Linked DNA regions of Anaerocolumna chitinilytica. The protein of the gene in region 1 binds, or shares a complex with, the protein of each later gene. Links are inferred from orthologs where the notes say so. Each region holds a gene or a part of one and is shown in the gene's direction. Other genes may lie near its edges. The genes, in order: metK and groL.

Region 1 (17,379 bases):
ATTCCTTGAACTCAGCACTTTGGCGAACTTTTTCAGAATAACTTGATTCTTTCACCGGTACTTGTGGTTCATCTGTGTCAAGGACAATATTGAATTCGCTAACAGAATTAAATTTCAATCTTGTAATTATACGGTCAGTTAATTCTACTCCTTTGGATATTACCAATTGATTGTTTGAATTATAGACATCATCTGCTACTACTAAACCGGGCTTTGCCTGCCTTATGGATATTCTTTGTTTACTCACACTAATACGCTCCTATCCGCGTCTTTATCCGGCGCATATGGCTGCAGATGTTAAGGCATCTGTCAATACCAATATATAGCTTAAGTATAGAAAAAACACCGAAAGATGTCAATAAAAAAATGCTTGACAAAAGCTGACTAATACTATATTCTCATTTACGTAACATAAAATTTTATAAATTATTTCTCTTATTCAGAGTGACGGAGAGTAAAGGCTCTATGAAGTCACGGCAACCCCCTTTGCGGAAGGTGCCAACCTGAGCGAGTAATCGAACAATAAGAGGATTTGATGTATTTTTCAAGTCCACTTAGCAGGACTTTTTTTATTGCATAAAATAATCCTTGCAAAGGTTTTGCACAAGAGATAGGAAGAGAAGTAACCACACTTTTCATTGAACGCGTGCCGCAGGCTGTTTGCAGGCTGGCAGGCACAGATTGGAGATGACATGAACAAATTATTATTTACTTCAGAATCAGTTACAGAAGGGCATCCCGATAAAATATGCGATCAGGTATCGGATGCGGTATTAGATGCTATGCTAGAACAGGACCCTATGAGCCGTGTCGCTTGTGAAACAGCGATAACAACAGGACTTGTACTGGTAATGGGAGAGATCACTACAAAGGGCTATGTTGACATTCAGAAAATCGTACGTGATACCATTCGTGAGATTGGATATGACAGGTCTGAGTATGGCTTTGATGCAAATACTTGCGGTGTTATGGTTGCTCTGGATGAACAGTCACCGGATATTGCCATGGGCGTTAATAAGGCACTGGAAGCCAAGGAACACACGATGTCCGAAGATGAGATAGAGGCAATCGGTGCGGGAGACCAGGGTATGATGTTTGGCTTTGCCAGCAATGAGACGGAAGAATACCTTCCTTATCCCATATCTCTGGCCCACAAATTAACCAGACAGCTTACCAAAGTTCGTAAAGACGGCACACTGCCTTATTTAAGACCCGATGGAAAGTCCCAGGTTACAGTGGAGTACAATGAAGAAGGAAAACCCATACATCTGAATGCAGTAGTTCTATCTACTCAGCATGATCCCGATGTTACCCAGGAACAGATACATGCAGATATCAAAAAGTATGTCTTTGAGGAAGTTCTTCCCACAGAGCTCTTAGATGACAAGACAAAGTTCTTTATTAATCCCACCGGACGTTTTGTAATCGGCGGACCCAACGGAGACAGCGGACTTACAGGCCGTAAGATAATTGTTGATACCTACGGCGGATATGCACGTCACGGCGGCGGTGCTTTCTCCGGTAAGGATTGCACAAAGGTAGACCGTTCAGCAGCTTATGCAGCCCGCTATGTAGCAAAGAATATTGTGGCAGCAGGCCTTGCAGATAAATGCGAAATCCAGTTATCCTATGCTATCGGTGTGGCACAGCCTACATCTATCATGGTGGATACCTTCGGAACAAGCAGCTTAAGCTCAGAACAAATAGTTGAAATCATCAGAGAGAACTTTGACCTTCGTCCTGCAGGAATTATCAAGATGCTTGATCTTAGACGTCCTATCTATAAGCAGACAGCAGCTTACGGACACTTTGGCAGAAATGACCTTGATTTACCTTGGGAAAAGACAGATAAAGTGGAATTACTGAAGAAATATTTATAAATACCGGCAATAACGGCAGGAGGCACAAAGCATTAGCTTAAAGTGCCTCCTTTTTTTGTTTATGAGGCAAAGAATTAATCAGAAAACCCTATAAGTTCATAAAATATTTAGAAAGCTCATAGTTATTTTCGGTGTAGAACTATCAGGCATATGGTATAATACGAATAGAAACAATGGAATAATTTGATAGGAGGTCATTACCTTGAAATTAAAGAGCAGGCTTTTTACAGCCTTTCTTATTATAACTACAATACCTCTTATGCTGGTTTGCCTTGCCTTAAGCATTATTATCGGGTATCAGAATAATGCAATAAAGCAAACCTATGATGTTAAGACGAATTCAATCACCGCTATTTCTAATCCGGTACAGCTATTAAGCCGTTTGACCCGGGGTGTATATAATGAAATTGTTCTGACAGCACAAAAGGATCCGGAAAAGTTCGGGGATGAAGAATATATCAGCTATCTTCAAAAAGAATTAAAAGGAAAGTACTCCTACATTGCCGTTCGAAAGGACGACGACTTTATTTATGCCGGTGATACGGACAGGTTCGATAGAATAATAACAAGTATGCCTGCATTTGGAGAACACACGGGAAATGCAGAAGGCGGGTTATATGTTGACGGTAAATACCCGCTTTTATTAAAGCAGCAGGATTTTTATTTCGCAGATGGGTCAAAGGGAAGTATATTTATTATTACAGAGCTTGATACCCTCATTCCTCAGTTTAAAGCTTCCGCTATTCAGCTCCTGTTATCTCTGGTATCTATTGTTATCCTTACGGCTTCCGTATTGATACTATGGATATACCGAAGTATAATTATTCCTATTAATACACTTCATGCTGCTACCAATGCTATGAAGGAAGGGAATCTGGATTATTCTATTGAAGGTGACCCGGAGGATGAGATTGGAAGACTTTGTGTGGACTTTGAAGAAATGAGAATCCGATTGAAGGAATTGATTGATGTCAGGCTTCGCTACGAACAGGAGATGCAGGAATTAATCAGCAATATTTCTCATGATTTAAGAACTCCGATAACGGCAATAAAAGGCTATGCGGAGGGTATTATGGATGGTGTCGCAGACACCAGGGAAAAACAGGAGAAATATATAAAGACTATTTATACTAAGGCCAATGATTTATCCTCACTGGTAGATGAACTTTCTTTTTACTCCAAGATTGACTGCAATACCATGCCTTATACTTTTTCCTGTATTAATTTGGGTAATTATTTTGAAGACTGTCTGGGAGAGATTACTCTCGATCTTGAAGTTAAAAATATTGAAGTAGAGTACCATAATGAAACGGATCCGAGTACGATTGTCAATGCAGATGCAGAGCAATTAAAGCGCGTAATCAGCAACATCGTCGGAAATTCCGTAAAATATATGGGAAAGAAGCAGGGACGTATTAGCATACGGATTATGGAGGGTTCAAGTTTTAACAGAGCGGAAGAAGTTGTGATCAGCATAGAAGATAACGGACCGGGAATTGCAGAAAAGGATATACCTTTTATATTCGAAAGATTTTACCGGGCAGATGCTTCCAGGAATTCTACCAAGGGAGGTACCGGTCTTGGACTTGCTATTGTAAAGAAGATTATAGAGGACCATATGGGAACTATATGGGCCGAAAGTGAAGAAGATAAAGGAACTACCATTTATTTCACATTAAGAAAGTGCAGGGAGGATGTCTAGGATGAGCAGAATACTGATAGTGGAAGATGAGATGGCAATTGCAGAGCTGGAGAAGGATTACTTAGAGCTTAGCGGCTTTGAGGTGGAGATTGAAAACTCCGGAGACCAGGGGCTTACAAGAGCCTTAAAGGAAGAATTTGACCTGATAATATTAGATCTTATGCTTCCCGGTATGGATGGGTTTGAGATATGCAAGAATATCCGAAGCGAAAAAAACATTCCTATTCTTATGGTTTCTGCTAAGAAAGAGGATATTGATAAGATCAGAGGACTCGGCATGGGTGCAGATGATTATATTACTAAACCCTTTAGTCCAAGCGAACTGGTGGCAAGGGTAAAAGCACATCTTGCCCGCTATGAACGGTTGATCGGTGACAGCGCCAGGGAAAACGAAGTTATTGAAATCAGAGGCCTGAAGATTGACAAAACAGCCAGAAGAGTATACGTTAATAATGAGGAAAAGAGCTTTACTACGAAAGAATTTGACCTTCTTACATTTCTTGCGGAGAACCCTAACAGGGTTTATACCAAAGAGGAGCTATTCCAGAAGATATGGGACATGGATTCCATAGGAGATATTGCCACGGTTACCGTGCATATCAAAAAAATCAGGGAGAAGATTGAGTTCAACACTTCAAAACCTCAGTATATTGAAACCATATGGGGCGTGGGATATCGTTTTAAGGTGTAGTAGAGTTCGGGGCATTTATTTGGTACAGAATAATATTAGATTGTTATGTCTATATTAGAAAAATGAAAAGGAGAGGCGAAAATGGAGACGAGGATTGCGTTAGTTGGTATTATTGTTGAAAATCTGGAGCAGGTAGAGGAGGTCAACCATATTCTTCATGATTTCGGAAAGTTCATCATCGGCAGAATGGGGCTTCCAATCAGAGACCAGCAGATGAACATTATCAGCATTGTAGTTGAGGCTGACAATAACACCATTAATTCCTTATCAGGAAAGCTTGGTATGTTAGAGGGAATAAGTGCAAAAACAGTTTATTCCAAAGCGGGGGCACCTCAAAACGAAGATGTCTTAGGGCTGTAATACGTTACTCTGACGGGCTTTACTTGTGGCATATAGCGTGTTATAATGTTAACCATTAAACTTTTAAGACAAGCTTTTGGAAACAATAGGAGGACACTATGCATATCACAATAACAGGAAATCTGGGAAGCGGCAAATCTACAATCTGTAAGATATTGGAGGACAAGTACGGCTTTGAGATTTATTCCACAGGGAAGGTTCAGCGGGAGCTGGCGAGACAAATGAACATGACGACCCTTGAGATGAACCAGTTAATGTGCAGTGACCATAAATACGATAACATGATAGATGACACAACCGCCAGAATCTCCAGAGAAAATCCGGATAAGAATATTATTTTTGACTCCAGGCTGGCCTGGCATTTTGTAGAAAAATCTTTTAAAGTATTTCTTGCCGTGGATTTAAATGTTGCCGCAGAAAGAGTTATGAATGACAACAGAGGAACAGAAGAGCAGTATTCTTCCTTAGAGGAAGCAAAAGAAAAGCTTTATATGAGAGCACAGACAGAGAATGTACGTTACAAAGATATTTATAATTTGGAATACTTTGATTATTCCAATTATAATCTGGTTGTAGAGAGCACATACTCCTCTCCGGAGCTTATTGCTTCAACAATCATGAAAGAAGCAAAAGATTATTATGCTCTGGTAGCTGACAATCATGGTCAGATGGTACAGACAACCAGAGTATTGTTATCTCCGAAATCTTTATACAAAGACGAAATCGGAAATGAAGAAGCAGATATCTTAAAGGATAAGATTTCAGTTTATGAAAAGGCAAAAGAACGCTGGGATGCTAATCTTGTGGATGCTAACCTTCCGGAGGTTAAAATCATTGCAGAAAAGAACGGAGATAGTTATAAAATCTTAAGCGGATTAGAGGATGTAAAGGCTGCGAGAGAAGCCGGTATTCCATTTTTGTTTACAACCTTAAATAATCAATAAAGCCAATCTTTTGAAATTGATGAAATAATCACCTAACATACAAATAAGGTTTTGGAAGATAATAAAAACAGAGGTATTTAATCAATACCTCTGTTTTTATTTTTATTTCTTTGGTTCTATTCCTTAAATTAATTTTATCGGACAATATTTATGGAGCACAGAAAGGAGGCAGCTATTATGTTTAAGGTAAATAAAAAAGTAAAGATATTAGGGGTTGTTATTCTTACGGTTACAGGAGTGTATATCGGATTGGAATATGTGCTGCCTCTGTTTGCTCCCTTTATTATTGCATATCTAATAGCTGCGGCGCTTCTGCCCCTTGTGAGGTTTCTAAATCAAAAACTAAGGCTACCAAAGCTGTTAGGGGCAATCTTGTCATTGTGTTTACTAAGTGCTCTAGTCGGTTTTATCGTCTATTATGTATGTGATATGCTGTTACAGCAGGTGGTAGCATTACTAAAGAATTTCCCGATCTATTTAGCTGTTTTGACCGGTTATATCGATTCTCTTTGTTCCGGATGCGATAAAGTACTGGGTATAAAGCTTGGTACAGTGCAGAATTTTATTTATACCAATTTTGATGGGGTATTGATCGTTATTAAGAATAAGATAATGCCGGTGATTACCACAAGAAGTATAAATCTTCTGATTGGAATGGTAGGTTTTATTGGTATTCTCCTAATTATGCTGGTTAGCATCTTACTGCTGATTAAGGATGAGGAACAGTATAAAGAAGGGGTAAGAAATTCTTACTTCTATAAAGATATTCAGATAGTCACCTCAAAACTATCCCATATGGGAAAAGCATATCTGAAAACCCAGGGTATTATGTTACTGTTTATCTCTCTTATCTGTACCCTTTCCATGTTTTTGATTCATAATAAATACGCTCTTTTAGTCGGGATTGGTATCGGAGTAGTTGATGCCTTTCCTATACTCGGCAGCGGTATGATATTAGTACCGTGGGCAATTATCAGCCTGTTTCAGAAAGACGTCTATTCGGCAGCTATTATCCTGACAGCATATGTTAGCTGCATGCTTTTACGAAATACAGTAGAGCCGCGGCTATTTGGAAACCGTATAGGTATTAAGCCGGTTTATACTATGATGGCAATGTATGTAGGAGTTAAGGTATTCGGTTTATTTGGCTTTCTCCTTGGGCCTGTGGGTCTGGTTATGATAGTAACCATCATAAAAGAAGCTGTAAACCGGATCGATGGACGTAAAGTACCGGAAGTAACGCCAGATAATCAGGAGTAAAAAAATAGATTGACAAAGACCTGGAGGTGGCATAAAATCAATATACAAAGCAATGATAAGGAATAGTATATAATATTTGTCCTCCCAGAGAGAGAATAGATTGGTGAGAGATTCTCAGGATAAACTTATAGAACCTACCTTGGAGCACTGTATGAAAGTATGGCGTAGAACCGGCGTTAACGGTGTCAAAGTGAACTGGGAACAGTTAATTAGGGTGGTACCGCCGAGGTCTTTCGGTCCCTTGTGGAGGAAGGACTTTTTTTATTGCCTTTTTACAGCAGCTTAAGTAATGTCGCTTCCTCCTATTACCTTTATTAATAAAACCTGTGTGAAGGAGATATGATTTCACACAAGATCTGAAAGGAGAAACCGTTATGGCGAAAGAAAAGAAGCTGGTGGAAGCAATTACCTCCATGGAAGAGGATTTTGCCCAGTGGTACACAGATGTAGTTAAAAAAGCGGAATTGATCGATTATTCCAGCGTAAGAGGGTGCATGATTTTAAGACCCGGCGGCTATGCTATCTGGGAAAATATCCAAAGAGAATTGGACAGAAGATTTAAAGAAACTGGGGTAGAGAATGTTTATATGCCTATGTTTATACCGGAAAGCCTGCTGCAAAAAGAAAAGGACCATGTAGAAGGATTTGCTCCGGAGGTTGCCTGGGTAACACATGGAGGGTTGGAACCCCTGCAGGAGAGAATGTGTGTTAGACCTACCTCTGAAACACTTTTCTGTGACCACTATTCTAATATTATACAATCCTACAGAGATTTGCCCAAGGTATATAACCAGTGGTGTTCTGTTGTACGTTGGGAGAAGACTACAAGACCTTTCCTGCGTTCCGTAGAATTCCTGTGGCAGGAAGGACACACAGCCCATGCTACAGCGGAAGAAGCAGAGGAGAGAACAATCCAGATGCTGAATCTTTACGCTGACTTCTGTGAAGAAGTACTTGCAATACCAATGATTAGAGGTAAGAAAACCGACAAAGAGAAGTTTGCCGGTGCAAAAGACACATATACCATAGAAGCTTTAATGCACGACGGTAAAGCACTTCAGTCCGGAACCAGCCATAACTTCGGAGACGGCTTTGCTCATGCTTTTGATATCCAGTATACGGATAAAGATAATAAACTCCAATATGTTCATCAGACATCATGGGGTATGACCACCAGACTTATCGGTGCTGTTATTATGGTGCACGGTGACAACAGCGGTCTCGTACTGCCTCCCAGAGTAGCACCTACTCAGGTAATGATTGTTCCTATCGCACAGCATAAAGAAGGAGTTCTTGAAAAAGCTGCAGAACTTAAGAATAAATTGGGTGCCTTCCGCGTAAAAGTAGATGATACCGATAAGAGTCCCGGCTGGAAATTCAGTGAGCAGGAGATGAGAGGAATCCCCATCCGAATTGAGATTGGACCGAAAGATATCGAAGAAAATCAGGCAGTTATCGTACGCCGTGACACCAGAGAAAAGCTGGTAGTATCATTAGACAGCCTGGAAGAAAAGGTAGGAGAAGTTCTTGAAACCATGCAGAAAGAAATGCTTGAGAGAGCCAGAGTCCACAGAGATTCCCATACTTATCAGGCTGGTAACTTTGAAGAGCTAAAGGAAGAAGTTGCTACAAAACCCGGCTTTGTAAAAGCAATGTGGTGCGGTGACCAGGCATGTGAAGATAAGATAAAGGAAGAGACCGGTGCTACTTCCAGATGTATGCCCTTTAAGCAGGAAGAAATCACAGATACTTGCGTATGCTGCGGTAAGAAAGCAAAAGCTATGGTTTATTGGGGCAAAGCTTATTAATAAGCACTGAATACTAAAGGCAATATGTAGTGAAACAGGATAATATGTTTTAAAACGGAAATGAGGCAAGGTATAAAACCTTGCCTCATCTTTTGGAGGGGAGTTAAAAGGGGTTAATCTATCGAAATTTTTAGGAATAAGCTTAAGCTCCAAATACCTTAAAACGTTCTTCCAGTGGTACAAAAGATTTCTCACCGGGAGCGGCGGTAGGTTTACCAAAAGGCATCTGGCCGATTAATTTGTAGGAAGCAGGAAGATTCCATTCCTTCTTAACAGCTTCCTCAATCAGTTCGTTGTAGTGCTGGAGGGAGGCACCGAGTCCTTCATCTTCCAATGCAGTCCATACGACAAGCTGTAACATACCATTTGATTGCTGAGCCCATACAGGGAAGTTATCTTTGTATAGGGAGTATTCTTTTTGCAGATATTCTACAATACCGTTATCATCAAAGTAGAGGACAGTTCCATGTCCTGCCTTAAAGGATGCAATCTTTTCCTCTGTGGAAGCGAAGCTCTCTGCAGGAACAATTTTTCTTAAGGCTTCCAGAGCGATATCCCAAAGCTTATCGTGTTCGCTTCCGAATAATAATACAACCTTGCTGCTCTGAGAATTGAAAGCGGAAGGAGAATGCTTTACGGCAAGCCCTACAATTTCTTGAATTCTTTCATCGGATATGGGTGATTCTTTACTAAATGCATATACAGTACGTCTGTTTTCAATTGCTTCTAAAAAATTCTTCATGGTAAATCCTCCTGATTTAATATAATAATATTGTGTTTAAAAATGTATTTTGCTATACCCTGTCAGTCTAAGATTTTATAAGCCTGATAGTTTTGTTAGAATTTCTCTTAAGGTTTTTTTCTCTGCTTCTGGCAGCTTATCAAAGATTGTATTAATATTATCCAGATAACGGGGAATCAGATCATCCATCAGGGCTTTTCCTTTATCGCTTATTCGAATAAGCTTTACTCTCTTATCCTGAGGATCTACTGATTGCTGTACCAATCCATCCTTTGCCAGATTATCAATAACAACTGTCATGTTGCCGCCGGTAGCAAGTATCTTCTCAATGATGTCGCTAATTCTTAAATCTCCAAGATCTCGGAGGACTTCCAGAACTTCGAACTGGGAGGCGGTAAGTCCGCTATCCTTAATAACACTGAGCTCTTTCTTATGAACACTTTGGCTGCATCGGTTCAATATCCGCAGGGTCTGCATATTCAATTCGGTTTGTGTATTTAATAATGATTTATTTTCCATGGCTCTAATATACTACTAACTAGTAATAATGTCAATAGGGTAAAATTAAATTTTATAAAATATATTTTCGATAAATTAATTATAAATAAAATGAATGCTAGCCATAAGGATATGTACTGTTATGAAGATAGTACAAGCAGTAGTTGACTACTTGGATAGTATAAGTATAATAGATATTATTCCATATAAAAGTAAGCAGAAAAATTACTTTGTATCTAAATGATATGAGATAAAAAGGAGGAGATATGAAAAAACGTATATATATAATTGGGTTAATTGCATTAACAGTCGTAATAATTGTTACATGTATAAAGTTTGTAGCAAAATACAATGAAACAAAAGATGGTGTATGCGCGTTTTATGGAAAAGACGATGAATGGATGGCAACCTATACATCTATTAAGATAAACGGAACAAATCATGATTCACTCTATTTTGAGTATATTGGATATGACGGAAAAAAAGATTATATCGATAAGATCTCTTATACATTGCAAGATAAGAATTTTAATATACCACAATTTGAAACAATAGATTTTAAGAATAGTTACGATGTACATACCTTAATAACAGATGCCAACGAGTCATTAATGGATGTAAGAAAGCAATATGAATTAAAGTTAACGATTAAGTCACTAAAAGGCGCTCATTATCTGGTATTAAAGAGGGTAGGAGTCCATTATTACAGTGCAGAGCAGGATGAAGACGAGTAAGTCACTTCCAGCATATCGCTATCCAAAAGTTCCCGTATGATAAGCATGCTCCTACCCCCCTTTACATGTCATTACTTAAGTACCCTTCGTAGTATGTCATTTTCTCTTAGAAGCATTTTAGCTTTCAGACGATTCTCTTCCACATGGATAAAGGTATGTCTGTTTACTTTAATAGATGGTGCAAAATCAATTGCCTCTTCAAAATCATCAGCCTTCATACCCAATGTTTCAACGTAATCAAAAAAGCCTGTTTCGCTTAGGAATTTCTCTATTCTCTCATACCGGTGCTCTTGGACTAAACTCATCAGATAGGTGGCAACGCCAACTTGGATTCCGTGGAGCTGAGGAAAAGCTACAACTTTATCGAGGGCATGGGAGATGAGATGTTCACTTCCGCTGGCAGGTGCGCTGCTGCCGGCTATTTCCATGGAGATTCCGCTCATAGTCAGAGAGTCCACCATTTCCTTTAAGAAATACTTTTCGGTAATATCGGTATAAGGCATACGTACAATACTGTTGACGGACTTTCGGGCAAGCATTGCAGCAAAATCGTCTACCTTCGCTTTGTGATTATGCTCTTCAAAATACCAGTCATAAATAGCAGTAATCTTTGATACGATATCACCCAGACCGGAGTATATAAATTTTGCCGGGGCATTTTTTATAACATCAAGATCGACGATTAATCCAAAGGGCATGGCTGCTTGTACGGATGTTCTCTTCCCGTCTATAATCAGCGAACACCCTGAACTGGAGAAGCCGTCATTAGAGGTGGAAGTAGGAATACTTATAAAATGTACATTATTGAGAAAAGCAATGTATTTGGAAGCATCTAATACCTTACCGCCTCCGACGCCTATAATAGCATCAATATTTTTGGGAAGGGTAAAGGCTATTGATATCAGGCTTTCCAGGCGGATATCATCATAATCATAAGTATTCAGCAGGTTGAGGGAGGGCTTTTTTTGAATAGAATCCAGGATAACTTCTCCGAAGAGATCCCTTATTCCCTCACCAAAAAAAACTGCAACATTCGAGATTCCGGCCCTCTCAATATAGGAACCCACATGTACAAGTCTGTTACTGTCGACCTCCATAATAGTTGGTATTTCTATTCTGTGCATGGATATACCCATAATAACTCCTTTCGTGAATACCTAATCATTCATTGTATATTGGTAAAGCATAATTGAAAAAGTCTGAGCTTTCAACCTGTTCTCTTATAAATGTATAATTAATTTTAATCATTTGCAAGACATTATTAGTATTGACATTCATTATTTTTTATAACGATTTTAGCTGCCGTGTTTAAGAAAGGTATTGCTTATAGTTAAATATTTACTGTATAATAATACCATGGATTTGGAGTGCAGTATAGTCTTATGAGGAGGAGTTTCATGACATCTGATAATAAAATTGATATTATCATACCGGATAAATATTTTAAAAATCCAATGGAAGAACCGATTATCGGATTTATTAAGTATTTAAGAGAGCAAGGAAAAGTCTGTGAGTTTCTTGGATTTAATGGGAAGCCGGATAGGCCACTTGGGACTGTGTTTTCATCCTGGTATAATGATTATGTTGTGATAATCGATGGGATAAAATATTATGGGGGTGTGGGCGGAAACCCTGATCCCAATTACTATGCAAACTTTTTTGTTGTTAATGACGAAGAGCATGATTATATTGAAAATTATCTGGAAAAAAGGACGAATCAGATCTTAGTTGCACTTGGAGATAGAAGCTAATTACTTTTTGCTGCTGGTTACGATGGATAGTGTTTTCAAGAAAAACTGCTTGACAATTATAGATGAAACGAATAATATATGCATATACATATAATATGAATTCCAAAATATAATTGAATGAAAAAGAGAACAAGAGCAGGAACTCAACCTATGTATATCAATGGATTATACAATAAATATCTATTAAAGGAGCGACTAAATGAGAACATTATTTGATACCACTGAACTATCAGGTATGCGGATGAAAAACAGAATAATCCGCTCGGCAACCCATGACGGAAGAGCAGATGAAAAAGGACATACCACACAAAAGTTGCTTCAACTCTATGAAAACCTTGCAAAAGGCGGAGTTGGCACTATTATAACCGGATTAACAAATGTTACAGATGCAGAAAAGTTAGTTCCTGGTCAAATGGGAATTTATGACGACTCTTTTATTGAAGAATATAAGAATTTGACTGATATTATCCATAGCTATGATACAAATATCATAGTACAGCTTGTGTGCAACGGGGCACAGAATAAAAGTACCTTAGAGGGTGAATTATGGGGTCCAAGTGAAGTAACTGATCTGGTATATCAGACAGTACCAAAAGAAATGACCATAGAAGATATTCATAAGATGGAGGAGGCTTTTGCCAATGGAGCCGCTAGAGCAAAAAAGGCAGGGTTTGACGGAGTGCAAATCCATGTTGCTCATGGATATCTTCTGAGCAGATTTCTTACCCCTTATTACAATCGAAGAACCGATGAATACGGCGGTACCATAGAAAACAGAGCAAGAGCTGTAGTGGAAACCATACAGCGGGTAAGAGCAGTAGTAGGAGAAGAATATCCGGTGCTTGTGAAAGTCAATTGTGATGACTTCATGGAAGGCGGGCTTACCTTTGAAGATTGCAGACATGTCTGTAAAATGCTGCAGGATACCGGGGTAACAGCGATTGAAATCAGCGGCGGTATTCCATCAGCGAGGGTGAATGAGGGGACTATTAGAAAAATCACTCCTGAAACGGAATCCTATTTCAAACAGTATGCTGCACAAATTGCAGAAGAAATTGATATTCCGGTTATATTAGTAGGCGGAAACCGGGATTTTACCAAGATAGAAGAGGTAATAGCAAAAACGAACATAGAATATATATCCCTTTGCCGGCCATTTATACGAGAGCCGGAGCTGGTTAACCGCTGGTTGAGCGGAGATAGGACACCGGCAAAGTGTATATCCTGTTCGAAGTGCTTCGGAAAAGAGACAAATTGTATCTTTAACAACTAAGATAAATACCAAAGAGTCAGCTTTTCCCGATAGGTAATCAGCAAAGTTTTGGGCCTGGTTCATATAGGTAAGTTAATAATAATATGTTTTATAAGAATAGGTAAGTTTATAAGAAAGATGCTCGCAGTTTCACTAAGTGAGCATCTTTTTATATGGAGCGGTTTCATTATTTGGCTAAATACCACTGTTTTTATGCAGAATAGCATACAGGGGTTGATTTGGTTTCAGCTTCCTATTAAAATATAGTCATAAAGAGATACCATTTGAAAGAAACTCCATAATGAAAAGGATAAGGGATATGCTAAGTCAATATCGAATCGCCATATGCGATGATGAAATCTATTATCAGGATGAACTGAGCAATTTGTTAAAGACCTATGAAAATGAAAGCGGAAACAAGCTGGATATATGCAGATTCAGCAGCGGAGAAAAATTGCTGTCTCAGTATGAGGAAACCATTTTTCATATCCTGGTGCTGGACATTGAAATGGGTGGGTTATCCGGTATGGAGACCGCTAGAGAGATTAGAAAAAAGGACGAGGATGTCATAATCATATTTGCAACCAGCTTTGATAATTATGCGCTGGGGGCTTTTGAGGTAAATGCTCTTAATTACCTGGTAAAGCCGGTGGATTATACAAAGCTTAAGAAAGTTATGTCCCTTGCTACGGCAGCCATTGACTTTAAGAGAGACCAAATCAGTGCCAGAAAGAGATATCTGGAAGTTAAAATTAAAAACACAGATGTATACATCGAAATAACGAAGATAAAATATATAGAAAAGAAACGCAATACAAGTATTATCCGCACCGGAGATAATGAATATGCCTGCTATGAGACACTGTCCCAATTATACGAGAAATTGGACGTTAATAAATTCTGCTATGTTCACCAAGGTTATATTGTGAACTTTGACATGATACAGGAAGTCGGTAAGAACACCATAGTCTTAGCAGACTACATAGAAGTACCGGTCAGCAGAAAGTATTATAAGGACATCAAGGAACGATTTATGAATAGGATATATGTAAAGCTCCAGGAGCAGACATTCTAATAATTAGGAAGCATAATTCTGACCGTAAAGATGGAATTATCATAGGTATAATGGAAGTCACCGCCGTACCTTTCGCATACATCAGAGACGTTTAATAGCCCTACCCCATGAAATTCGCTATCTTTTTTAGAGGTTACCAGGCGTCCGTTCTTCTTCATAGGACTTGCCAGATAGGGGTTTTCACACTGGATAACAAGATAGGTATCTGCCTGTGTGATGGAAACGGCTAGGTATTTACCTGCCCTCACCTCTTCCTGTGCTTCAATGGCATTATCCAGTATATTGCCAAGTATTATCGTAAAATCCATATCTGTTAATTTATATATTTTCTCAAAGGCAGCGGTATAAGTAAACCCTATGCCTTTTCTTTCACACTCTACTTTTTTTGATTGAAGAATAGCAGAGACAGTAGCATTATTCGTAATAATCAAATCTCCGGCAGATTTCGTAACAGCTGTAATCCTTTCCAGATAGGAAAGAGCCTCTGTATAATCCTTTTGCTCCAAGCGCCCTGCAATAATATTCAGATGATTTTTAAAGTCATGTCGAAGAGACACCAGTTGCTTGGATTTCTCACTTAGTTCTTCATAATAACTCTGTGCAAGTTCATATTTTTGCTGCTGTAATTGTTTCAGGGCTGCTTCCTGAAGAGAGTCAACGATTTTTTCGTAGATGGATAGGATTAGTACAATCATTAGAATATTTATTAGGAAAATGATTGTAACAATATTCTCCAATGCTTCTTTTGAAGAGTTTAAAGTATAGATATAGATTATAAAAGTACTTAATACAAAAATAATTAATCCTAAGATTAGATAAACATACCTCTTATAGGGATTGTTAACTGGTTGGTGCTTCAGCTTTTTATGATGCAGATAGAAGCAGGATATTATATAAGCCAGAGTATTAACTATGATTCCTTTAAGGTTTTGATAAAAATTATTATCAAACAAGCCAATCAGGCCTGATAAAAAATCCATAAAAAAAGATATTACGATAAAAGCAATTCCAGATAAACCATAAAAAATGAGAAAAAACTTGAGTACAAAGAGAAGGCCTTTTTTAAATTCTGTAATGTAAAAAAGGTTGATGTACAATAAATAACTTACAAACAGCAAAGTAGTAAAGATAACGGTATCGATTGATAGAATGCTTAGTAAGATTTGTACCGGGATATAAAAATACAGCCGTTTTATATACAGTTTATCTGATTGAGAACGTGTCAGAAAATAATCACAGTATTTATCTAAAACTAACAAAGCCAATAAATTATAAGTAATATCAATGCTTACAGAAACAAAATTACTATTCATAAAATATCTCCTAAGTAACATAAGAACTATCATCGAGTTTCGATGTATAGTTCTATTTTATCACAAACCTATTGTTATTTTAATCCTAATTAGAAAAAAATGTTTATCACCAGTCTTTCTGATAACATACCAAATAGCATGGTTTATTTACCGAATAGCACGGCTATATTGTTGATGTGATAAAAAAGTGGTAGATTCGACTTAAAAGGAGGTAGAAAGATGAATAAGAAAAAAGTAAATATTGAGATGAACGATAATTTATGTGAACTTAAAGTAGATGAATTAGAAAAAACCGTGGGGGGAGATGCCTTTTTTAAAGTCATTGTTACAAATGTATGCCAGGAATTTAAAGATATTTTTAAATACTTTGATAAATAATACATATGCAGACTGTAACCAATTACCACGGTGTTTTTACCAAATAGCACATCTGCATTGTACATACTCCTAAAAAGTGGTAAATTTTTGTCAGTGAATAAAGCTAAAAAGTAAAAATAGGTTGGAATGTATACGAATTATAAACAGCATTTCTTGCCATTAACAAAAGAGGAATCTATGTTTCGTAAATACTACTGTATCAAACAACATGATATGACAGATTGCGGTGCAGCCTGTCTGGCGACCATCTCAAAACAGTATGGTTTTAAAACATCCATTACAAGGATAAGAGAAGTTGCCGGTACAGATAAGCAGGGAACCAACGCTTATGGTGTAATAAAAGCAGCAGAGCAGCTCGGCTTTAGTGCGAAAGGGGTAAAAGGTGATAAGAATGCCCTTTTTTCCGAGTTCCCGCTGCCTTGTATTGCCCATGTGGTAGTGGATGGTACCCTGCTTCATTATGTCGTGATACATAAAATAACAGCCAAAGAAATTATACTTGCGGACCCGGGTAAAGGAATCGTCAAATTAACGCCGGGAGAATTTATGGGCGAAGGAGCGGCAGAGGGAAAGGCACCCCACTATCAATGGACGGGAATCCTTATTCTTATGGTACCCGGACAGAATTTTGAAAAGGGAGATGAGACCCAGGGGTTGTTTGAACGCTTCTTATATCTGCTTTTGCCGCAAAAGCGTCTTTTATGCCATGTGTTTATTGCATCTCTTTTAATAACGGCCATGGGGATACTAGGTTCCTTTTATTTTAAAGTGCTATTGGATGATGTGTTATCGGCAGGATTGGTTAAAACCCTTCATATATTGTCAATCGGAGTAATTTTATTAAATCTGTTTAAGGTGGTTTTATCGGCTTTTCGTTCTCATTTGATGTTGTATTTGAGTCAGAAGCTTGATATTGCACTGCTGCTTGGGTACTACAGACATGTATTGAAGCTTCCCATGAATTTTTTCGGAACCAGAAAAGTGGGAGAGA
Region 2 (4,727 bases), 4.7 Mb from region 1 along the record:
CCGCTGATACGGACTTAAGACCGAAATACCAGCATATGGATTCACTAAAATATGATGTAATAGCATGCCCTCACTGCGGATATGCTGCCTTAAACCGATTTTTTAACTATATGACCTCCCAGCAGGCGAAATTAATAAAAGAAAATATCACAGCTTCCTTTAAAGGAATGGCTCCGGAAGGGGAGGTCTTAACATATGATGAGGCTATTTCCCGTCACAAGCTGGCCCTTGTTAATGCTATAGTGAAAAAGGGAAAGATAAGTGAGAGAGCTTATACATGCCTTAAGACAGCCTGGCTCCTTCGTGGAAAAGCAGAAGCTTTGGCAGAGCAGGAAGAAACCGATGAAATCAGAAAAGAACGTAAGAACCTTCAAGAGGAGGAATTTGAATTCATAAAGAATGCCTGTGAAGGCTTTATGGAGGCATTTTCGAAGGAATCCTTCCCTATGTGCGGTATGGATGAAAATACTATGATGTATTTAATCGCAGACCTTGCCAGAAGAAGTGGCAAGATTGATGAGTCCAGCAGATGGATTTCCAGAGTATTAATCTCAAGGGATGCCAATGAGCGTATTAAAGCAAAGGCTAGAGAGTTAAAGGATTTATTAAAACAGGAATAGTATGAATTATAAAGGACATAATTCATACACAAGAATGCGCCTGCGAAATCCTCGGCGCATTCTTGAGGCGCGTTGGAAAAGAGCATGTTGATAGTATGAATAATTGAAAAGAATAATTCATAATAGGCAGCTATAAGAAGGGTGATATTAATCTTATGGCTGCCTTAATGTATTTATAGAAGATTAATTTCCTTTTTCATAGACGCTGTTAGTCTTTGTCATAGCTCTTGGAAGAGCATCTTTTGAATTTTTCCAGGGTTCATTTACATAACGGTAATCGAATTTATCAATAAACCATTCCAGATCATCCCGTACCCGCTTCATATTGTCAAAATATATCTTGTTTAAATCCTTACGAAAACTCTCCGCTTTCTCTCCGCTAAGGTGCTTGTCCGCTTCCTGGAATAAGAGGCCATAATGCTCGGTACAAAAGCCTTTGGAAGCTTTTAATTTATCAATAAAGGCACTGTCATGTTCAAAGAGGTAGAATACGGTTGTAATGTAAAGATTGAACATGTTATCAATCTTATTGCAGACGTAGCAGGAGCTTACTATATTATCTGTATATTCTTTTACAGGAGTAGTCTCCGTATTCTTTTTAAAAAGAGAAGGCCCTTTACCTTTCTTAGCGGAAAGGCCCTCTAAGTCCTTAATCGTCTTATCCATGTGGGTCTTTAGCATAAGGGCCAGCCCAAGACGGTTCTTATTCTCATAAAGCTTACCCAGATGATAATTGCAGAATCCGATTTTATCCGTTTCAGCTCTTACATCATCTTCCATGTAGCTGGGACCCATGGTGAATTCCACCGCATTGTTTTCAAGTGTTTTTTTCATAAAACATATCGGGCATTCGCAGTCACTGTCAAAAGCATCATTGACCGGTATGGTGTACAATTTTTCTTTCATTTTATATACCTGATAATCCTTTCTGGTATTCATAGTTCCTATTGCAATAAGTATAGCATGGCCCAGTTAATTGTACAATGAATTATTCATTCCCCCAGGTATAACAAAGAGTAAATATTCCCATATTAAGTAAGGTGAACTTCTGCAGAGTAAATATATAGTTTTAAAGTATTTGTTATATTGTAACTATAAAAAAGTGAGAAAAAATGAGATATTAAGAATAAAATGGAGCTAAAGTTAAATATTATCGAAAATAAAGCGTATTTTAAAGAAAAGTATGGTTGCATAATAAAGGCAAATTTACTAATATATCTTTATCGGTTAGCACTCAATTCGAGTGAGTGCTAATAAAATTCAAAAAATGCCTTTTTAAATGAAATATTGATATCATAAGGAGGAAATAAAAATGAAGTTAGTACCATTAGGAGACAAAGTGGTTTTAAAGCAGCTTGTAGCTGAAGAGACAACAAAGTCAGGTATCGTATTACCTGGTCAGGCAAAAGAGAAACCCCAGCAGGCTGAAGTTGTAGCAGTAGGTCCTGGCGGTGTTGTAGATGGAAAAGAAGTAACCATGCAGGTTAAAGTTGGAGATAAGGTTATATTCTCCAAATATTCCGGTACTGAAGTGAAATTAGAAGAAGTAGAATATATTGTTGTAAAGCAGAACGATATCGTTGCTGTTGTTGAAGATTAGTTTGAATTATCGAGAAGTATAGATCATAACTGTGTCTGAGAGTCTAGACCCAATGATTCGCGGGAGGAAAAGACATAGCAGTTTACGGAACATTAATTTAAATCAGGAGGTTATAAAAATGGCAAAAGAAATTAAACATGGTGCAGAAGCCAGAGCAGCTCTGGAAAATGGCGTTAATTTATTAGCAAATACAGTAAAAGTTACTTTAGGACCCAAAGGAAGAAATGTTGTATTAGATAAATCCTACGGCGCACCTTTGATTACAAACGACGGTGTTACGATTGCAAAAGAAATTGAATTAGAAGATGCTTTCGAAAATATGGGCGCTCAATTAGTAAAAGAAGTTGCTACAAAGACAAATGATGTAGCTGGTGATGGTACAACAACCGCTACTGTTCTTGCACAGGCTATGATTAATGAAGGTATTAAGAATCTGGCTGCCGGCGCAAACCCTATCATCTTAAGAAAAGGTATGCAAAAGGCAACTGACAGTGCAGTAGATGCTATCTTAAAGATGAGCTCCAAGCTTAACGGCAAGGCACAGATTGCAAGAGTAGCTGCAATTTCTGCCGGTGATGATGCAGTTGGTGAGATGGTAGCTGACGCTATGGAGAAAGTTTCCAATGATGGAGTTATCACAATTGAAGAATCCAAAACAATGAAGACAGAGTTAGACCTGGTTGAAGGTATGCAGTTTGACAGGGGTTACATCTCCGCTTACATGGCTACTGACATGGACAAAATGGAGGCTAATTTAGACAATCCATATATCTTAATCACAGATAAGAAGATATCCAACATTCAGGATATTCTCCCTGTATTAGAGCAGATCGTTCAATCCGGTGCAAGACTTTTAATTATTGCTGAGGATGTGGAAGGCGAAGCTTTAACAACTTTAATCGTAAATAAATTAAGAGGAACTTTCAGCGTAGTTGCTGTTAAGGCTCCCGGCTATGGTGACAGAAGAAAAGAAATGCTTCAGGATATCGCTGTTTTAACAGGCGGTACTGTTATTTCTGATGATTTAGGTCTTGACTTAAAAGAAACTACACTGGATCAGTTAGGACGCGCAAAATCTGTTAAAGTTCAGAAAGAGAATACAATCATAGTTGACGGTGAGGGTGAGAAGAGAAATATTGATGCCAGAATCGCACAAATAAGAGCACAGATAGAAGAAACAACATCTGATTTTGATAGAGAAAAATTACAGGAAAGACTTGCGAAGTTAGCAGGCGGCGTTGCTGTTATCCGTGTAGGTGCTGCAACTGAAACAGAAATGAAAGAGAAAAAACTTCGTATGGAAGATGCTCTTGCAGCAACAAGAGCAGCTGTAGAAGAAGGTATCGTAGCAGGCGGCGGTTCCGCATACATCCACGCATCCAAGGAAGTTGCTAAGTTAGCAGCTACTTTAGAAGGTGATGAGAAAACCGGTGCTAACATTATCTTAAAAGCTCTGGAAGCTCCTCTTTACTGCATCGTATCCAATGCAGGATTAGAAGGTTCCGTAGTAACCAGCAAGGTAAAAGAGAAAGATCCCGGAGTTGGTTTCGATGCTTTAAAAGAAGAGTATGTAGACATGGTAGCTGCAGGAATCTTAGATCCCGCTAAGGTTACAAGAAGTGCTCTTCAGAATGCTACCAGCGTAGCATCCACATTATTAACAACTGAGTCAGTGGTTGCTAATATTAAGTCCAATGAACCTGCTATGCCTGCAGGTGCCGGCGGAATGGGCATGATGTAATTTTGAAATGAGCTAATTCCTAAAAGGGAGTCTGCATTTGCAGATTCCCTTTTTTCATAAGATTTTTATAAAGATATAAGAATTATTTTGGGAATAAGGCTTTTCCTTTCCTGGTTTTTTTAGTATAATACTCTTATAAATATGCCAATTCAGAGAATTGTCAGACGGCTGTCTAAAGTTAGCTATTCTTATGTTGTGTATTAGCTTACAGATCAAACTGCCGGGACAAAATAATACACTTAAATAAATTGGCATAAAATCAGGTCAGGAGGCAAAAAAATGAATGAGTTATATGCAGAGGCAGGAGTGAAACGGAAGGATACTGCCGGAACATATGCTTTAAGATTTTTATTAATATTTGCAGCAATTGTATTATTTTTCTTTTCTATGCGCAGCCAAATTCTACTGTTCATAGCAGCAATCGTAATCGTTGCAATTTTTTATTTTTTCCCAAGGCTTAGTCTGGAATATGAATATGTATTCTGTGACGGACAGTTGGACTTTGATAAGATAATGGGAAAAGCAAAGAGAAAGACCGATTTAAAGATAGATTTCGAGCAGGTTGAGGTAATGGCCCCTGTCGGTTCTCATGCATTGGATAGTTTCAATAATGGAAAATATGCAGTAAAGGATTATACCTCAAGAGATAAAAATGCAAAGCCCTATGTAATAATATATCGTCAGGGTGAAAAAAGTCTTAGGATTTTATTTGAGCCAAATGAGAAGATGTTAAGTTGTATAAAGATGAAACATCCCAGAAAGCTCG

The links.
Region 2: the proteins of metK (region 1) and groL are in contact, whole or in part, in a cryo-EM structure (PDB 8P4O), measured with the Escherichia coli proteins. The link is inferred for Anaerocolumna chitinilytica from one-to-one orthologs.

Annotation. Positions count from the first base shown.
Region 1 is NZ_AP023368.1:5,502,562-5,519,940, reverse strand. Bases 1-2,786 are described here. They hold metK (methionine adenosyltransferase), read left to right. Parts: upstream 1-692; coding sequence 693-1,880; downstream 1,881-2,786. Other genes in these bases: bsdcttw_RS24395 (sensor histidine kinase), read left to right, coding at 2,083-2,786; bsdcttw_RS24405 (HD-GYP domain-containing protein), read right to left, coding at 1-247. In the rest of the region: more of bsdcttw_RS24395, read left to right, coding at 2,787-3,582; bsdcttw_RS24390 (response regulator transcription factor), read left to right, coding at 3,584-4,273; bsdcttw_RS24385 (TM1266 family iron-only hydrogenase system putative regulator), read left to right, coding at 4,355-4,633; bsdcttw_RS24380 (cytidylate kinase family protein), read left to right, coding at 4,732-5,577; bsdcttw_RS24375 (AI-2E family transporter), read left to right, coding at 5,755-6,837; proS (proline--tRNA ligase), read left to right, coding at 7,212-8,645; bsdcttw_RS24365 (nitroreductase family protein), read right to left, coding at 8,788-9,387; bsdcttw_RS24360 (MarR family winged helix-turn-helix transcriptional regulator), read right to left, coding at 9,463-9,906; bsdcttw_RS24355 (hypothetical protein), read left to right, coding at 10,152-10,619; bsdcttw_RS24350 (iron-containing alcohol dehydrogenase family protein), read right to left, coding at 10,691-11,755; bsdcttw_RS24345 (hypothetical protein), read left to right, coding at 12,017-12,370; bsdcttw_RS24340 (NADH:flavin oxidoreductase), read left to right, coding at 12,570-13,643; bsdcttw_RS24335 (LytR/AlgR family response regulator transcription factor), read left to right, coding at 13,924-14,697; bsdcttw_RS24330 (sensor histidine kinase), read right to left, coding at 14,694-16,010; bsdcttw_RS24325 (hypothetical protein), read left to right, coding at 16,230-16,388; bsdcttw_RS24320 (peptidase domain-containing ABC transporter), read left to right, coding at 16,566-17,379. UniProt on the Escherichia coli protein: Catalyzes the formation of S-adenosylmethionine (AdoMet) from methionine and ATP.
Region 2 is NZ_AP023368.1:815,032-819,758, forward strand. Bases 1,707-4,649 are described here. They hold groL (chaperonin GroEL), read left to right. Parts: upstream 1,707-2,338; coding sequence 2,339-3,961; downstream 3,962-4,649. Other genes in these bases: bsdcttw_RS03600 (co-chaperone GroES), read left to right, coding at 1,933-2,220; bsdcttw_RS03610 (DUF6106 family protein), read left to right, coding at 4,241-4,649. Outside these bases: bsdcttw_RS03590 (DUF2225 domain-containing protein), read left to right, coding at 1-620; bsdcttw_RS03595 (DUF6062 family protein), read right to left, coding at 804-1,526; more of bsdcttw_RS03610, read left to right, coding at 4,650-4,727.